2 linked regions of the Undibacterium sp. KW1 genome follow. The protein of the gene in region 1 interacts with the protein of each later gene in a pairwise test. Links are inferred from orthologs where the notes say so. Each region holds a gene or a part of one and is shown on either strand. Other genes may lie near its edges.

Evidence for each region. Proteins that work in one complex are often made in the same cells at the same time.
Region 2: the proteins of UNDKW_RS13585 (region 1) and UNDKW_RS12415 interact in binary tests that used the Escherichia coli proteins (3 or more experiments, as listed by UniProt). The link is inferred for Undibacterium sp. KW1 from one-to-one orthologs.

Annotation. Positions count from the first base shown.
Region 1 is NZ_AP018439.1:3,019,839-3,027,847, reverse strand. What follows is about bases 2,185-5,625. They hold UNDKW_RS13585 (2-oxoglutarate dehydrogenase E1 component), read left to right. Parts: upstream 2,185-2,569; coding sequence 2,570-5,425; downstream 5,426-5,625. Other genes in these bases: odhB (2-oxoglutarate dehydrogenase complex dihydrolipoyllysine-residue succinyltransferase), read left to right, coding at 5,487-5,625; gltA (citrate synthase), read left to right, coding at 2,185-2,247. In the rest of the region: UNDKW_RS13600 (succinate dehydrogenase iron-sulfur subunit), read left to right, coding at 1-492; UNDKW_RS13595 (succinate dehydrogenase assembly factor 2), read left to right, coding at 600-881; more of gltA, read left to right, coding at 943-2,184; more of odhB, read left to right, coding at 5,626-6,746; UNDKW_RS13575 (PspC domain-containing protein), read left to right, coding at 6,780-7,112; lpdA (dihydrolipoyl dehydrogenase), read left to right, coding at 7,188-8,009. UniProt on the Escherichia coli protein: E1 component of the 2-oxoglutarate dehydrogenase (OGDH) complex which catalyzes the decarboxylation of 2-oxoglutarate, the first step in the conversion of 2-oxoglutarate to succinyl-CoA and CO(2).
Region 2 is NZ_AP018439.1:2,738,829-2,746,342, reverse strand. The notes cover bases 2,394-5,339. They hold UNDKW_RS12415 (ATP-binding cassette domain-containing protein), read left to right. Parts: upstream 2,394-2,846; coding sequence 2,847-4,832; downstream 4,833-5,339. Other genes in these bases: UNDKW_RS12410 (zinc-dependent peptidase), read right to left, coding at 4,877-5,339; prmB (50S ribosomal protein L3 N(5)-glutamine methyltransferase), read left to right, coding at 2,394-2,738. In the rest of the region: UNDKW_RS12435 (PilT/PilU family type 4a pilus ATPase), read left to right, coding at 1-288; UNDKW_RS12430 (ArsC family reductase), read left to right, coding at 295-666; dapE (succinyl-diaminopimelate desuccinylase), read left to right, coding at 669-1,796; more of prmB, read left to right, coding at 1,836-2,393; more of UNDKW_RS12410, read right to left, coding at 5,340-5,683; UNDKW_RS12405 (NUDIX hydrolase), read left to right, coding at 5,904-6,455; UNDKW_RS12400 (DUF6500 family protein), read left to right, coding at 6,455-6,679; UNDKW_RS12395 (NADH:flavin oxidoreductase/NADH oxidase), read left to right, coding at 6,767-7,514. UniProt on the Escherichia coli protein: Genetic data indicate it may be involved in ribosome assembly or function.

The sequences.
Region 1 (8,009 bases):
GGTCTGGCTTGCACCACCAATCTGAATGAATTGACTGAGCCCATCGTCTTGCGCCCTTTGCCAGGCTTGCCTGTTATTCGCGACTTGATCGTGGATATGACGCAATTCTTCAAGCAATACAATTCGATCAAGCCTTACCTGATGAATGATTCCATTCCTCCGGAAAAAGAACGCCTGCAGTCTCCTGCCGAACGTGAAGAGCTTGATGGTCTGTATGAGTGCATTCTGTGCGCATGCTGCTCGACTTCATGCCCATCTTTCTGGTGGAATCCTGATAAATTCGTCGGTCCGGCAGGTTTGCTGCAGGCTTATCGCTTTATTGCCGATTCACGTGATCAGGCAACTGGCGAACGTCTTGATAATCTGGAAGATCCTTATCGCTTGTTCCGTTGCCACACGATCATGAATTGCGTGGATGTCTGTCCTAAAGGTCTGAATCCTACCCGTGCTATCGGTAAGATTAAAGAACTCATGGTCCGTCGCGCGGTCTAAGTTGTTGTTCGTCAGCGATGCTCCTCAGGGGTATCGCTGCTATTTCATGCGGTTTTCCAGGCGAGCTGAGAGCCGCATGAAATAGTCAGTATGGAAGAGAATTAATTATGTCTGAGTCACAAGCTATATCCCATCAAAGCGACCCGGTAAAGCGGGCAAGGCTGCGGTGGCGGGCAAGGCGCGGTTTGCTGGAAAACGATCTGATCTTGACACGTTTTCTTGACGCCAATGAAGAATCCCTGACAGATGAGGAAGTGGATGCCTTCAGCCGCCTGATGGAGTTGCCGGACAATACATTAATGGATCTGATCATGGCCAAGACAAAACCGGAAGCCGAAGTCGATCTGCCTCATGTACATGCATTATTGCTGCGCCTGCAAACGGCGTAAGTCAATTTGATTTCTTGTGTTTTTTTGATTAACGACTCACCTCTTATCTGAAGGAAGAGCCATGACAAATTCTGAAACAAAAGCCACCCTATCATTCTCCGATGGCTCACCAGCCCTGGAAATGCCGATTTACAAGGGCTCTATTGGTCCCGATGTCATCGACATCCGTAAATTGTATGGTTCTACCGGCATGTTCACCTATGATCCAGGTTTCATGTCCACGGCAGCCTGTAATTCTTCCATTACTTACATCGATGGCGACAAAGGCGAGCTGCTGTACCGCGGCTATCCTATCGAGCAACTGGCAGTCAATGGTGGCGACTTCCTGGAAACCTGCTACCTGTTGCTGAATGGCGAATTGCCTAATGCAGACCAGAAGAAAGAATTTGTAGCGACTGTCACCAATCACACCATGGTGCACGAGCAGATGCAATTCTTCTTCCGCGGCTTCCGCCGTGATGCGCATCCTATGTCGGTATTGGTTGGTACAGTAGGTGCATTGGCATCCTTCTACCATGATTCGCTGGATATTAATGACCCGCATCACCGCGAAGTGTCAGCTATCCGCCTGATCGCCAAGATGCCTACACTGGTTGCTATGGCGTACAAATATTCCATCGGCCAGCCTTTCGTGTATCCACGCAATGACTTGTCTTATAGCGCGAACTTCATGCACATGATGTTCTCTACACCATGTGAGCCATACAAAACCAATGAAGTGCTGGTGCGCGCTCTGGATCGTATCCTGATCCTGCACGCAGATCACGAGCAAAATGCTTCTACATCGACGGTCCGTCTGGCAGGTTCTTCTGGTGCCAATCCATTTGCCTGTATCGCTGCTGGTATCGCTTGCCTGTGGGGCCCTGCCCACGGCGGTGCAAATGAAGCTGCATTGAGCATGCTGGAAGAAATCGGCAGCGTCGATAATATTCCTGAGTTCATCGCTCAGGTCAAAGACAAAAATTCTGGTGTCAAGCTGATGGGCTTTGGTCACCGTGTTTACAAAAACTATGACCCACGTGCCAAACTGATGCGTGAAACTTGCTATGAAGTGCTGCAAGAACTAGGTCTGCAAGATGATCCACTGTTCAAGCTGGCCATGGCACTGGAAAAAATCGCTCTGGAAGACGAGTACTTCGTCAGCCGCAAACTGTATCCTAACGTCGATTTCTACTCTGGTATCGTACAACGTGCACTGGGCATCCCAACTGCATTGTTCACCGGTATCTTTGCCTTGGCGCGTACAGTAGGCTGGATCGCTCAGTGGAAAGAAATGATTTCTGATCCTGAGCAAAAAATCGGTCGCCCACGTCAGTTGTTTGTTGGCGCGGCCAAACGTGATGTGCCAGCTATAGATAAGCGTTAATTCGAAGCATTAATTCAAAACCTTGATTTAACGTTAATCTTTAGTCATTTTATGTTGTTGTAAAAAGCGAGTCTTTACGACTCGCTTTTTTTTTCTTCAGTAATTATGCTATGCTTCGCCACGAAAGTGATTTTTAGGAATAACTTTCGCGATTTAATCAAAAAACATATTTAAATGACATGCTTTTTGATTTAATCACGAGGATAGATTGAATTAAGCCCTTCCCCACAACTTGATGTGCAATCCGCTAACCGGTCAGGCCGTGTCGCGGAAGGTTAGATTAACCCGCTAATCTCGCGAAACGCGAAGAAAGGTGAGCAAGATGATGCAACAATATAACGCTAACTCGTACTTGTTCGGCGGCAATGCGCCGTATGTAGAAGAACTGTATGAGGCGTACCTGAATAATCCCGGTTCTGTTCCTGATAATTGGCGCGCGTATTTCGACGCCATGCAAAATGTGCCTGCTGTCGATGGCTCTGCCAAGCCAGACGTCGCCCACGCACCTGTTATTGCATCGTTTGCCGAACGTGCCAAACAAGGTCCGATACGCACAGTCAATGCGACTGCTGATGCTGAAATGGGACGCAAACGCGTCGCTGCCCAGCAACTGATCGCCGCTTACCGTTTCCTCGGCAGCCACTGGGCCAATCTGGACCCGCTGCAACGCCAGGAACGTCCAAGTATTCCAGAACTGGAACCAAGCTTCTATGGCTTTACCGATGCCGATATGGACATACAGTTCAATATCAGCAATACCTATTTCGGGCCAGAAACAGCATCATTGCGCGACCTTTTGAATGCCCTGCGTGACACTTATTGCCGCTCCATCGGCGCTGAGTTCATGTACATCAGCGACCCGACAGAAAAACGTTGGTTGCAACAAAAGCTGGAAGCAATACGCTCCACACCATCTTTCTCTCCTGAAAAGAAAAAGCACATCCTCGATCGCCTGACTGCGGCTGAAGGCCTGGAACGTTATCTGCATACCAAATACGTTGGTCAAAAGCGCTTCTCCCTGGAAGGCGGCGAAAGCTTTATCGCCTCCATGGATGAAACTATCCAGCGCGCCGGTGAGCGCGGTGTAGAAGAAATCGTTATCGGCATGGCCCACCGTGGCCGTCTGAACGTACTGGTCAATACCCTGGGCAAAATGCCTCAGGATCTGTTTGCTGAGTTTGAGGGTAAACATGGTGATGACTTGCCAGCTGGTGACGTTAAATACCATCAAGGCTTCTCCTCTGATATCTCGACTCCAGGCGGCCCGGTTCACTTGTCCCTCGCGTTCAACCCTTCCCACCTGGAAATCGTTAATCCAGTGGTTGAAGGCTCTGTCAAAGCACGTATGGATCGTCGCGGTGACAAAGATGGCTCACAAGTCTTGCCTATCCTGGTACACGGTGACGCCGCGTTTGCAGGGCAGGGCGTAGTCATGGAAACCCTGAACCTGGCGCAAACACGCGGCTATGGTACAGGTGGTACTGTGCATATCGTCATCAATAACCAGATCGGTTTCACGACTTCTGATCCACGCGATTCACGTTCTACGCTGTATTGTTCCGACGTTGTCAAAATGATCGAAGCACCGGTATTGCACGTCAATGCAGATGATCCTGAAGCCGTTGTCCTGGCGACTCAAATCGCTCTGGACTACCGTATGGAATTCAAGAAAGACGTTGTCGTTGATATCATCTGCTACCGCAAATTGGGTCACAACGAGCAAGATACACCTGCACTGACTCAGCCTTTGATGTACAAGAAGATTGGTCAGCATCCAGGCACGCGCCGTATGTATGCAGACAAATTGTCTGCGCAAGGTACTATCCCTGCGGATGGCGGCGATCAGATGGTCAAGGCTTACCGCGATGCCATGGATGCAGGCAAGCACACGCATGATCCTGTCATCTCCAACTTCAAGAACAAATACGCTGTTGACTGGATTCCTTTCCTCAACCGTAAATGGACAGATGCTGCTGACACAGCAGTGCCATCCACGGAATTGAAACGGCTGGCTGAACGTATCACTGTCGTACCTGAAGGCTTCAAGCCGCATAGCCTGGTAGAAAAAGTATTGGGTGACCGTGCAGCCATGGGCCGTGGTGACATGAACCTGGACTGGGGTATGGGCGAACATCTGGCCTATGCATCCTTGGTTTCTTCCGGTTATGCCATCCGTCTGACCGGCCAGGATGCAGGTCGCGGCACTTTCGTACACCGCCACGCTGTTTTGCATGATCAAAACCGTGAGCGCTGGGATGCGGGTACGTATATCCCTCTGCAAAACATTTCTGACAAGCAGGCACCATTCACTGTCATTGATTCCGTGTTGTCTGAAGAAGCGGTATTGGGCTTTGAATATGGTTACTCCACAGCAGAGCCAAATACCCTGACTATCTGGGAAGCACAATTCGGTGATTTCGCCAATGGTGCCCAGGTTGTTATCGATCAGTTCATCAGTTCTGGTGAAGTGAAATGGGGGCGCGCATCCGGTCTGGTCATGATGTTGCCACACGGTTATGAAGGCCAGGGTCCAGAGCATTCATCTGCACGCCCTGAGCGCTTCCTGCAACTGTGTGCTGACAATAATATGCAAGTGGTACAGCCTACGACTGCAGCGCAGATTTTCCATCTGTTGCGTCGTCAGATGATACGCATGTTCCGCAAACCTCTGGTTATCATGACACCTAAGTCCCTGTTGCGTAACAAGGATGCAGGTTCACCTTTGTCTGACCTGGCGAAGGGTAGCTTCCACACCGTTATCGGTGAAGTGGATGAAAAGATTGATGCGAAGAAAGTCAAACGTGTTGTCGCTTGCTCTGGCAAAGTGTATTTCGACCTGGTCAATGCACGTAAAGAGCGTGGTCAGACAGATACAGCGATTATCCGTGTTGAACAACTGTATCCTTTCCCGCATAAGAGTTTTGCCGCAGAATTGAAAAAATTCCCGAACATGGCGGAATTGGTCTGGGCACAAGACGAGCCGCAAAATCAGGGACCATGGTTCCAGATCCAGCACAATATTTTTGAAAGCCTGGAAGAAGGTCAAAAACTTGCTTATGCAGGTCGTCCAGCCAGTGCATCGCCTGCTGTCGGTTACTATGACAAGCACTATGCACAACAAAAAGCATTGCTGGAAACGGCATTTTCCAAACTCAAAGGCTTTGTCCTGACCAAATAATGACGCGATGCGGTACCAGAAGCTGGTACCGCATTTGGCTACCCGAATCGGAGAGTAAAAAATGGCAATTATCGAAGTAAAAGTTCCTCAGTTATCTGAGTCCGTCGCAGAAGCAACCCTGTTGTCCTGGCATAAAAAAGTTGGCGAAGCAGTTGGCCGTGACGAAAACCTGATCGACGTGGAAACTGACAAAGTCGTACTGGAGCTGCCAGCCCCAGATGCTGGCGTGATCACACAAATCATCAAGGGTGATGGCAGCACGGTTGTTGCTGGCGAAGTTATCGCTATCCTGGATACAGCCGCAAGTGCTGGTACTGCTGCAACTCCAGCAGCGGCACCAGTTGCTGCTGCGCCTGCCGCAGTTGCGGCAGCTTCTTCTGACGCAAAATCTTCTGCTGGCGTGGCAATGCCTGCAGCAGCAAAAATCCTGTCAGAAAATAATCTGATTGCAGCTCAAGTTGACGGCTCCGGCAAAGATGGCCGTGTTACCAAAGGTGATGCACTGGCAGCCGTAGCCGCTAAACCTGCTGCGGCACCAGTAGTTGCTCCTCTGGCTGCTCCTGCAGCTGGCAAGCCAGCACTACAACAAGTTGCTGCACCAGCTATCGCCAGCCTGGGTGACCGTCCTGAAGAGCGCGTACCGATGAGCCGTTTGCGTGCCCGTATCGCTGAACGTCTGGTGCAATCGCAATCGACCAACGCTATTTTGACAACTTTCAACGAAGTCAACATGGCACCTGTCATGGACTTGCGTAACAAGTACAAAGACAAATTTGAAAAAGAACACGGCGTGAAACTGGGTTTCATGTCCTTCTTCGTCAAGGCTGCCGTTGCTGCATTGAAAAAATACCCTATCATCAACGCCTCTGTTGACGGTAACGACATCGTCTACCACGGTTACTTCGACATCGGTATCGCAGTCGGTTCTCCACGCGGCCTGGTAGTACCTATCCTGCGCAATGCGGATCAAATGACGATTGCTGAGATCGAGAAGAAAATCGGTGAATTCGGTGCCAAGGCAAAAGACGGCAAACTGACACTGGACGATCTGTCTGGCGGTACTTTCTCCATCTCGAATGGTGGTACTTTCGGCTCCATGTTGTCTACACCTATTATCAACCCACCACAATCCGCAATTCTGGGCGTGCATGCGACCAAGGACCGTGCCGTGGTTGAAAATGGCCAGATCGTGATCCGTCCTATGAATTACCTGGCTATGTCTTATGACCATCGTATCATTGACGGTCGTGAAGCAGTTCTGGGTCTGGTGGCAATGAAAGACGCGCTGGAAGATCCAGCCCGCCTGTTGCTTGATCTGTAATTCAGGTTCAACCCACAAAGCGAGAATCATTCCGTGAATATCGCTGACGAAATCAAACGTCTGCACGAACTGCATCAGGCAGGAGTCCTGTCTGATGCAGAATTTGCACAAGCCAAAGCCAGATTGCTGGCAACTGGTGACACTTCCGCATCCGGCAATCAACAGAGCCAGGGCTTTAATCATTTGAACCAGTTCCGCCGGTCAAAACGTGACCAGTGGCTGGGTGGTATCTGTGGTGGTCTTGGACAGTTTACTGGCCTGGATTCCTGGATATGGCGTTTGATGTTTGTCTTCTTCAGTCTTTACTTTGGCGCTGGCGTAGTGGCTTATTTGCTGGCCTGGATTTTCATCCCCGAAGAGAGCTGAAAACTACAGGGCGAAGAGTGGACGTCACGACTGGATTCGGCGCTAAATTCATATACACAAAATCAGGACATTTTCATGAGCAAACAATTTGACGTCGTCGTTATCGGTGGTGGCCCTGGTGGCTACATCGCCGCAATCCGCGCTGCCCAACTGGGATTTTCTACCGCCTGTATCGATGCATGGACCAATGAAAAAGGTGGCCCGGCTCCAGGTGGTACATGCACCAACGTTGGTTGCATCCCATCCAAAGCGCTGTTGCAGTCTTCCGAGCATTATGAGCATGCTGGTCATGCTTTCGCTGATCACGGTATCAACGTACAAGGCCTGGGTCTGGATGTATCCAAGATGCTGGGTCGCAAGAACACTATCGTCAAGCAAAACAACGACGGTATCCTGTTCCTGTTTAAAAAGAACAAAGTCACTTTCTTCCATGGCCATGGTTCGTTTGTGAAAGGCGATGCAGCCGGTTACGAAATCAAGGTTGCTGGCAAAACAGAAGAAACCATTACTGGCAAACACATCATCGTGGCTACTGGCTCGAATGCACGTGCATTGCCTGGCGCAGCATTTGATGAAACAACCATCCTCTCGAATGACGGCGCATTGAAGATTGCTGAAGTGCCGAAAAAACTCGGCGTCATTGGCGCTGGTGTGATCGGCTTGGAAATGGGCAGCGTCTGGCGTCGTCTCGGTGCTGAAGTGACAGTACTGGAAGCATTGCCGACTTTCCTCGGTGCAGTGGATGAACAAATCGCTAAAGAAGCACACAAGCTGTTTGTCAAACAAGGTCTGTCCATCAACCTGGGCGTCAAGATAGGCGAAATCGTCAATGGTGGCAGCGATGTGACTGTCAACTACACTGACGACAAAGGCGCTGAGCACAAGGCAGTGTTCGAC
Region 2 (7,514 bases), 280 kb from region 1 along the record:
AATACCCGCTACGTTGCTGAATTGATAGAACAAGGTGACATCTTCCAGATCAAGGAAGCGATCGAGAAAAGCTTGTCACCTGGTTCGCAAACCTTTGAACGCGCCCTCATGCATTTGATACGTGAAGGTTTGATCACGCAAGAAGAAGGTTTGGCCAATTCTGATTCTGCCAATAATCTGTTATGGCTGTTGAACAATGAAGCATCCACTGCTGTAGCTCCAAAGCCTGAACCAGAGCCAGAAACCAAAGAAGAAGCTTCTTTCACAGAATTTACCTTGAACGTATAAAAAAGTATGACGCGAAGCATTACCCTGTTTGGCATTCCAAACTGTGACACCGTTAAAAAAGCCCATACCTGGCTGCAAGAGCAGGAACTTGCTTTTGAATTCCACGATTTCAAAAAACAAGGCTTGAACCGTGCCACCATAGAAACATGGCTGGAACATCAAGGCCTGGATGTGCTGATCAACCGCAAAGGTACCACCTGGCGTGCGCTCAGCGATGCAGAAAAAGCTTCGGCTGAAGATGCAGAACAGGCCATCGCACTCATGCTGAATAAGCCATCTGTCATCAAACGCCCGGTATTGCTGATCAATAACGATGGCAAATCCCAAGTGAATGTCGGTTTTTCTGTGCCGCAATACCAGTCCATTTTCCATAAGTAAACATGAGCAAAACACTTGCCCTGACCGAACAGCTGATTGCGCTGGATTCTGTCACACCTGAAGACAAAGGCTGCCAAAACACTTTGATCGCCCTGCTGGAACCCTTGGGCTTCCAGTGCGAAACCATACAGTCTGGTGACGTAACCAATCTGTGGGCCAGACGTGGTCAGACCCAGCCCTTGCTGGTGTTTGCTGGCCATACTGATGTAGTACCTACTGGCCCTGTCACACAATGGCAGTCAGCCCCATTTACGCCTACTCACAGGGATGGCAAGCTGTATGGCCGCGGTGCTGCTGATATGAAAACTTCCATCGCCGCCTTTGTCGTGGCAACAGAAGAATTTATCGCTGACCACCCGGATCATAAAGGCTCTATCGGTTTTCTTATCACCAGTGATGAAGAAGGCCCGGCGACGGACGGCACAGTGGTCGTTTGCGAAAAGCTCAAAGCTCGTGGCGAACTGCTTGATTACTGCATCGTTGGCGAACCAACATCCGTAGATAAACTGGGTGACACCACCAAGAATGGCCGTCGCGGTACCATGTCAGGCAAGTTGATCGTCAAAGGTGTGCAAGGCCATATCGCCTATCCGCAACTGGCAAAAAACCCTATCCACCTTGCGGCACCCGCAATGGCAGAACTGGTAGCTGAAGTCTGGGATGAGGGCAATGAGTATTATCTGCCCACATCCTGGCAAATGTCGAATATCCATGCCGGCACCGGTGCTTCCAATGTTATCCCTGGCGAAGCGGTTATCGATTTCAATTTCCGTTTTTCCACTGCCAGCACAGCCGAGGGTCTGCAACAACGTGTGCATGCAATACTCGACAAACACGGTCTTGAATATGAGTTGAAATGGACAGTCGGTGGACATCCCTTCCTGACACCCAAAGGCAGTCTCAGCGATGCACTGGGTGATGCGATACGTGCTGAAACTGGCATAGAAACCGAACTTTCCACTACTGGAGGTACATCTGATGGCCGTTTCATCGCCAAGATCTGTCCACAGGTTGTGGAATTTGGTCCGCCGAATGCCAGCATCCATAAAATTGACGAACACATAGAGCTTCAGTACATAGACCCGCTCAAGAACATTTATCGCCGCACTCTGGAAAACCTGCTGACCTAAGCTTTAGTTCCGCTCACCACTGGCCGATACGGAAACAATATGACTACACCCGCTACCACCTTCCTGACCCTGCGTGATTTATTGCGCTATGCCGTCACCCGTTTCAACAAAGAGAAACTGTTCTTTGGTCATGGCAGTGCCAATGCCCTGGATGAAGCTGCTTATTTGCTGCTGCATACCCTGCACCTGCCACTGGACAAGATAGACCCCTTCCTGGATGCGCATTTATTGCCGTCAGAAATAGATGCCGTATTGCGCGTGATTGACAGACGTGCAGTAGACCGTGTGCCTGCTTCCTACATTACTAATGAAGCCTGGCTCGGCACTTATACTTTCTACGTAGATGAGCGTGTTATCGTGCCGCGCTCTTTCATCGCTGAACTGATACCTGAACATTTTTCACCCTGGGTGTCGAACCCTGAGGCCATCACCAACATCCTGGAACTGTGCACTGGCTCTGGCTGTCTGCCCATCATGCTGGCCGATATGTTCTCTGAGGCGCATGTCGATGCCGTCGATATTTCCAAAGATGCGCTGGAAGTGGCAAAACGTAATGTCGCAACCTATGAATTGCAGGACCGTATTACCCTGATCGAGTCTGATCTGTATGCAAATGTGCCCGACAAGAAATATGACCTGATTATTACCAACCCACCCTATGTGAATTCTGGCTCTATGGCAAAATTGCCCAAAGAGTACCTGCACGAACCACAGATCGCACTGGCCGGTGGTGATGATGGCATGGATCTGGTACGCAAGATAGTCGCAGGGGCAGCACAACGTCTGACCGAAGATGGTTTGCTGATGGTGGAAATTGGCAATGAACGTACCTTTGCCGAAGCTGCCTTCCCTGAACTGAACCTGACCTGGTTGAGTACCAGTGCCGGTGACGACATGGTATTTTTGGTAGAGGCTGAGCAGTTGAGCAATTTCACTGCATAAATCTGTGTAGTGCCGTGTAATAAACATCATGAAGACGGGCAAAACCAGTTTTGCCCGTTTTTCCATTTTTTCGCATCAACAATAGTATTACCCATTAATTAAGTTTATATGATACGTCTTCAACAAGTCGTCCTGGCGCGCGGCATTAAACCTTTATTTGACAGCGTCGATGTGACGCTCAATCCCGGCGACAAGATAGGCTTGATCGGCTCCAACGGTGCAGGCAAGTCCAGCCTGTTTGCCATGTTGCGTGGTGAATTGCATCCTGATCAGGGTAGCATCGATTTCCCAGCCAAGTGGCAGCTTGCGCACGTCGCGCAAGAAACACCACCGCTGGAACGCAGCGCCATTGACTACGCGATAGATGGCGACGTCGCCTTGCGTAAACTCGAAGCACAACTGGCCGAACTCGAAGCCCAACCAGAAAGCTATGAAAACGGTATTGCCATTGGCAATATGTATGGTGCACTGGCCGATGCCGATGCCTATACCGTACGCCCGCGTGCCGAACAATTGCTATTAGGCCTGGGTTTCAAGATCAATGAACTGGAACAACCAGTCGCCAGTTTTTCTGGTGGCTGGCGCATGCGTCTGAACCTGGCACAGGCACTGATGTGCAAATCCGACCTGCTGTTACTTGATGAACCAACCAATCACCTGGATCTCGATGCCATCATCTGGCTGGAAGACTGGCTGAAACGTTATGAAGGCACGCTGATCATCATCTCGCATGACCGCGACTTCCTTGACGGTGTAGTAAATGTCATCGTCCATATTGATGAACGCAAGCTCAAGCGCTATGGTGGCAACTATTCCGGCTTTGAACGCCAGCGTGCAGCACAGCTGGAGCTGGCGCAAGGCATGCTGGAGAAACAAAATCGCAAGCGCGCCCATTTGCAATCCTTTATCGACCGCTTCAAGGCCAAGGCATCCAAAGCCAAGCAGGCACAGAGCCGCATCAAGGCACTGGCACGCATGGAAGAAATGGCGCCTTTGCGCGCCGCTGCTGAATTTTCTTTTGAGTTCCGTGAACCTCTGAGTGCACCAAACCCCATGCTGGTGATGGAAGATGTGGATTGTGGCTATCGCATTGAATCAGAAACTGATCATAGTTTTACTGAGAAAAAGATCGTCGGCGATGTCAAGTTTACACTGCAAATTGGCCAGCGCATTGGCCTTCTCGGTGTGAATGGTGCGGGTAAATCAACGCTGATCAAAACCATCGTCGGCGATATTGCACCTTTGAACGGTGTCATGCAAACCGGCAAGGGCTTGTCCATCGGTTATTTTGCACAGCACCAGGTAGAGATGTTGCGTCATGACGAATCACCACTGTGGCATTTGGCCCATATTGCGCCTGATGTACGTGAGCAGGAGTTGCGTAACTTCCTCGGTGGTTTCAACTTCCCAGGTACCATGGTGACCAGCCCTATCAAGCCATTCTCAGGAGGTGAAAAAGCCCGCCTGGCGCTGGCGATGATCGTCTGGCAGCGTCCCAACCTATTGCTGCTCGATGAACCAACTAACCATCTGGACCTGGAAACCCGCGAAGCCCTGACTGATGCCCTGGCGCAGTTTGAAGGCACACTGGTCGTCGTCTCCCATGACAGGCATTTGCTGCGCGCCACGACGGACCAGTTCATCATCGTGGCTGATGGCAAGCTGCAGCCATTCGATGGCGATCTTGACGATTACAAAGACTGGCTGTTCAAAAACAAACTGGAAAAGGCCAACCCCGCCCTGCCAGAAAAAACCAAGGCTCAGGAAGCTGCTTTACCTCAGGCGAAACCTGTTCCCGCTGCAAAAGTCGATGACAAGGAACAGCGTAAACGCGACGCTGACGAACGCACGCGCCTTGCAAATCTGCGCAAGCCAATAGAAACACGCATCAAACGTCTTGAAGAGCAAATGGCCAAGTTGAACATCAAAAAGAAAGACATCGATGCGCAGTTGGAAGATGGTGAAATCTATAACGATGCCAATAAGGAAAAGCTGAAGGCACTGTTACTTGATCAGGCTTATGTCGTCAAGGAACTGGGGCAAATCGAAGCTGACTGGCTGGAACAGCAGGAATTTCTGGAAGCAGTAGAATAAAGCAAAGGGGCGCATTTAGCGCCCCTTGTTTTTTGATTCAAGGATTAAATCCAGTCACATGGATCAACCTGGTAATACACCCGCAACTGTTCATACAAGGCGGGGTGATACTGAGCAAGGTCGCGGCTTTTTTTGAAAAAGGCTTCCGTCACGACAGCAAAAAACTCTGCCGGATTAGTCGCACCGTAAGGATCAATGATGGTAGCAAGATTATTGGCTATCGCCTGATGCAGTTGAGCATACTCTCTTTCCATCAACGCCGACCATGCCTTGTAAGCTGCGGCTGACTTCAAAGCGGGTGCGCCATTAGTCGTTCCCGTTTCGCTATCAAGCTGGTGGGCGAATTCATGAATAACCACATCTTGTCCCCGCGCTTCATTATCGGAATTATGCGCAACCTGATCCCATGCAAGTATAACCCTGCCATCACTCCATGATTCGCCACTGAGACCCTGATTAGTATGCGTGACGATACCGTCGGCATTCATTTGTGTCCGGGGTGCCACGAATGCTGATGGATATACCAGCACATGCGTAAGCTGCGGATACACATCCGATTCACGGTTCAGCAGCAGCAAACAGGCCTTACCCGCAATCGTTACCCTGATTTCATCAGTAATAATCAAACCACCGCAACCGACAAAGGTTTTTTGATAGAGGAACTGCCGTATGCGTTTCTTCAATTGCATTTGCAAATCGGTTGGCATACGCGTGTATCCAGGCAGGTTTTTGCGTAATATTTTTGAATAATTTAGCGGAAAAGCCTGCGACAGCACATGACGCAAACGCAGCTTGGGCAAGACAACGATGCCAAGTACGAGTAAAACAAGAATAAGGAGTAACCATTCCATATCGACAAGCCCATGAGGATTGCGAATGTGATTTGCATCTGACATTCGTTGATCAGATGCAAATGGGCGCAATGGAGGCAAACTCAATAGCAATTAATATATAAGTGCCCGCCTCTTGAAAACCAGCTTATCAGATCACAGGGTATAAAATAATATGAATTAATCAATTTCATGAAATGCAACAAACACTGTTTTTTCTTACCAGCTTGAAGCAATAATTATGAAACATTGGGAAACCATAAGCTCAACAATATTGATCAACGATGCGTGGCTAACACTGACAGCAGATACCTTCCTGATCCCAAATGGGCAAACAATCACGCCTTACTATGTGCTTCACGAAGCAGACTGGGTGCATGTGTTTGCCCAGGCAGATGATGGCCGCATATTGACGGTAAAACAGTTTCGCTATGCAGCCAAAACGGTCTGCATAGAATTACCTGGTGGCGTCATCGACAACGGTGAGACACCTCTCTGTACAGCACAAAGGGAGTTATTGGAAGAAACCGGCTATACCGCTACTCATTGGCAGCCACTGGGGAAAATGTACGCTAACCCAGCCCGCCAGACCAATACCATCCATATATTTTTTGCCACTGGGCTTAAATTAAAGGCCAGGCAACAACTGGATGCATCAGAAGATATAGAATTCAATTTTCTGTCGCTTCCTCAAATACAGCAAAAAATAGAAACCAATGAGTTCTCTCAAGCACTGCACATCGCCTCATTTTACCGAGCGTTGCAGTCATTAACCTTGAATACAAATAAATAATGAGAAGCAGCCTCAAAAAAAAGATCATCGAAATATGCAATAACAAAATAGAACAAAAAGGCAGCAATGTTGGTCTATCCTTTTATGCCTTCTTTGCCAACAAAAACGATGACCCGCAATTACTGATGGAAGCTGCCACATGGTGGATCATGGAAAACAAGTTTGATCACTTCGAAAAGGCAGTCAAGATCAAAACCATCGTTGAAGCTCTGGAGGCAAGCTGAACAATTAGAAGCGCCCTGCAACAATAGAAAAGCGCAGGCATAATAAAGAAATCAAACAACTTCTTCATTCAGGCATTTCTCCAAGACATGAGCGCACTCTTCTCCCCCATTAAGCTTGGTTCGCTAAGCTTAAAAAACCGCATCATCATTGCCCCCATGTGCCAGTACTCTGCAGAAGATGGCAAGGCGACTGACTGGCATCTTATTCATCTGGGTGGGCTTGCCTTGTCTGGTGCCGGCTTATTGATACTGGAAGCCACTGCTGTAGAAGCGATAGGCCGTATCTCTCCTGGTGACCTGGGTTTATGGTCAGATGAAACAGAAGCGGCGCTAGCGAAAGTATTGACTTCGATACGCAAGCATTCTGCCATGCCCATTGCGATACAGCTGGGTCATGCCGGACGCAAAGCTTCCAGCCAGGCTCCGTGGCATGGCGGTCAATTGATTGCACTGGAAGACGGTGGTTGGCAAATGGTGGCACCCTCTGCACTGCCGCATGCGCAAGCTGAGCGTGCACCATTGGCACTGGATGAGGCTGGCCTGCAACGCGTAAAACAGGCTTTTGTTGATGCGGCGGTACGCGCACACCGCTTGGGTATCAATGCAATTGAGATACATGCGGCGCATGGTTATTTGCTGCATCAATTTTTATCTCCCATATCCAACCAGCGCACAGATCAATATGGTGGTTCAGTGGAAAACCGCTTAAGGTTTCCCCTGGAAGTATTTGATGCTGTGCGGGCAGCGGTTCCTAAAGACAGCATGGCAGTTGGCTTGCGTTTGTCGGCAACCGACTGGGTGGAAGGTGGTCTGGATATCTCACAAAGCAAACTCT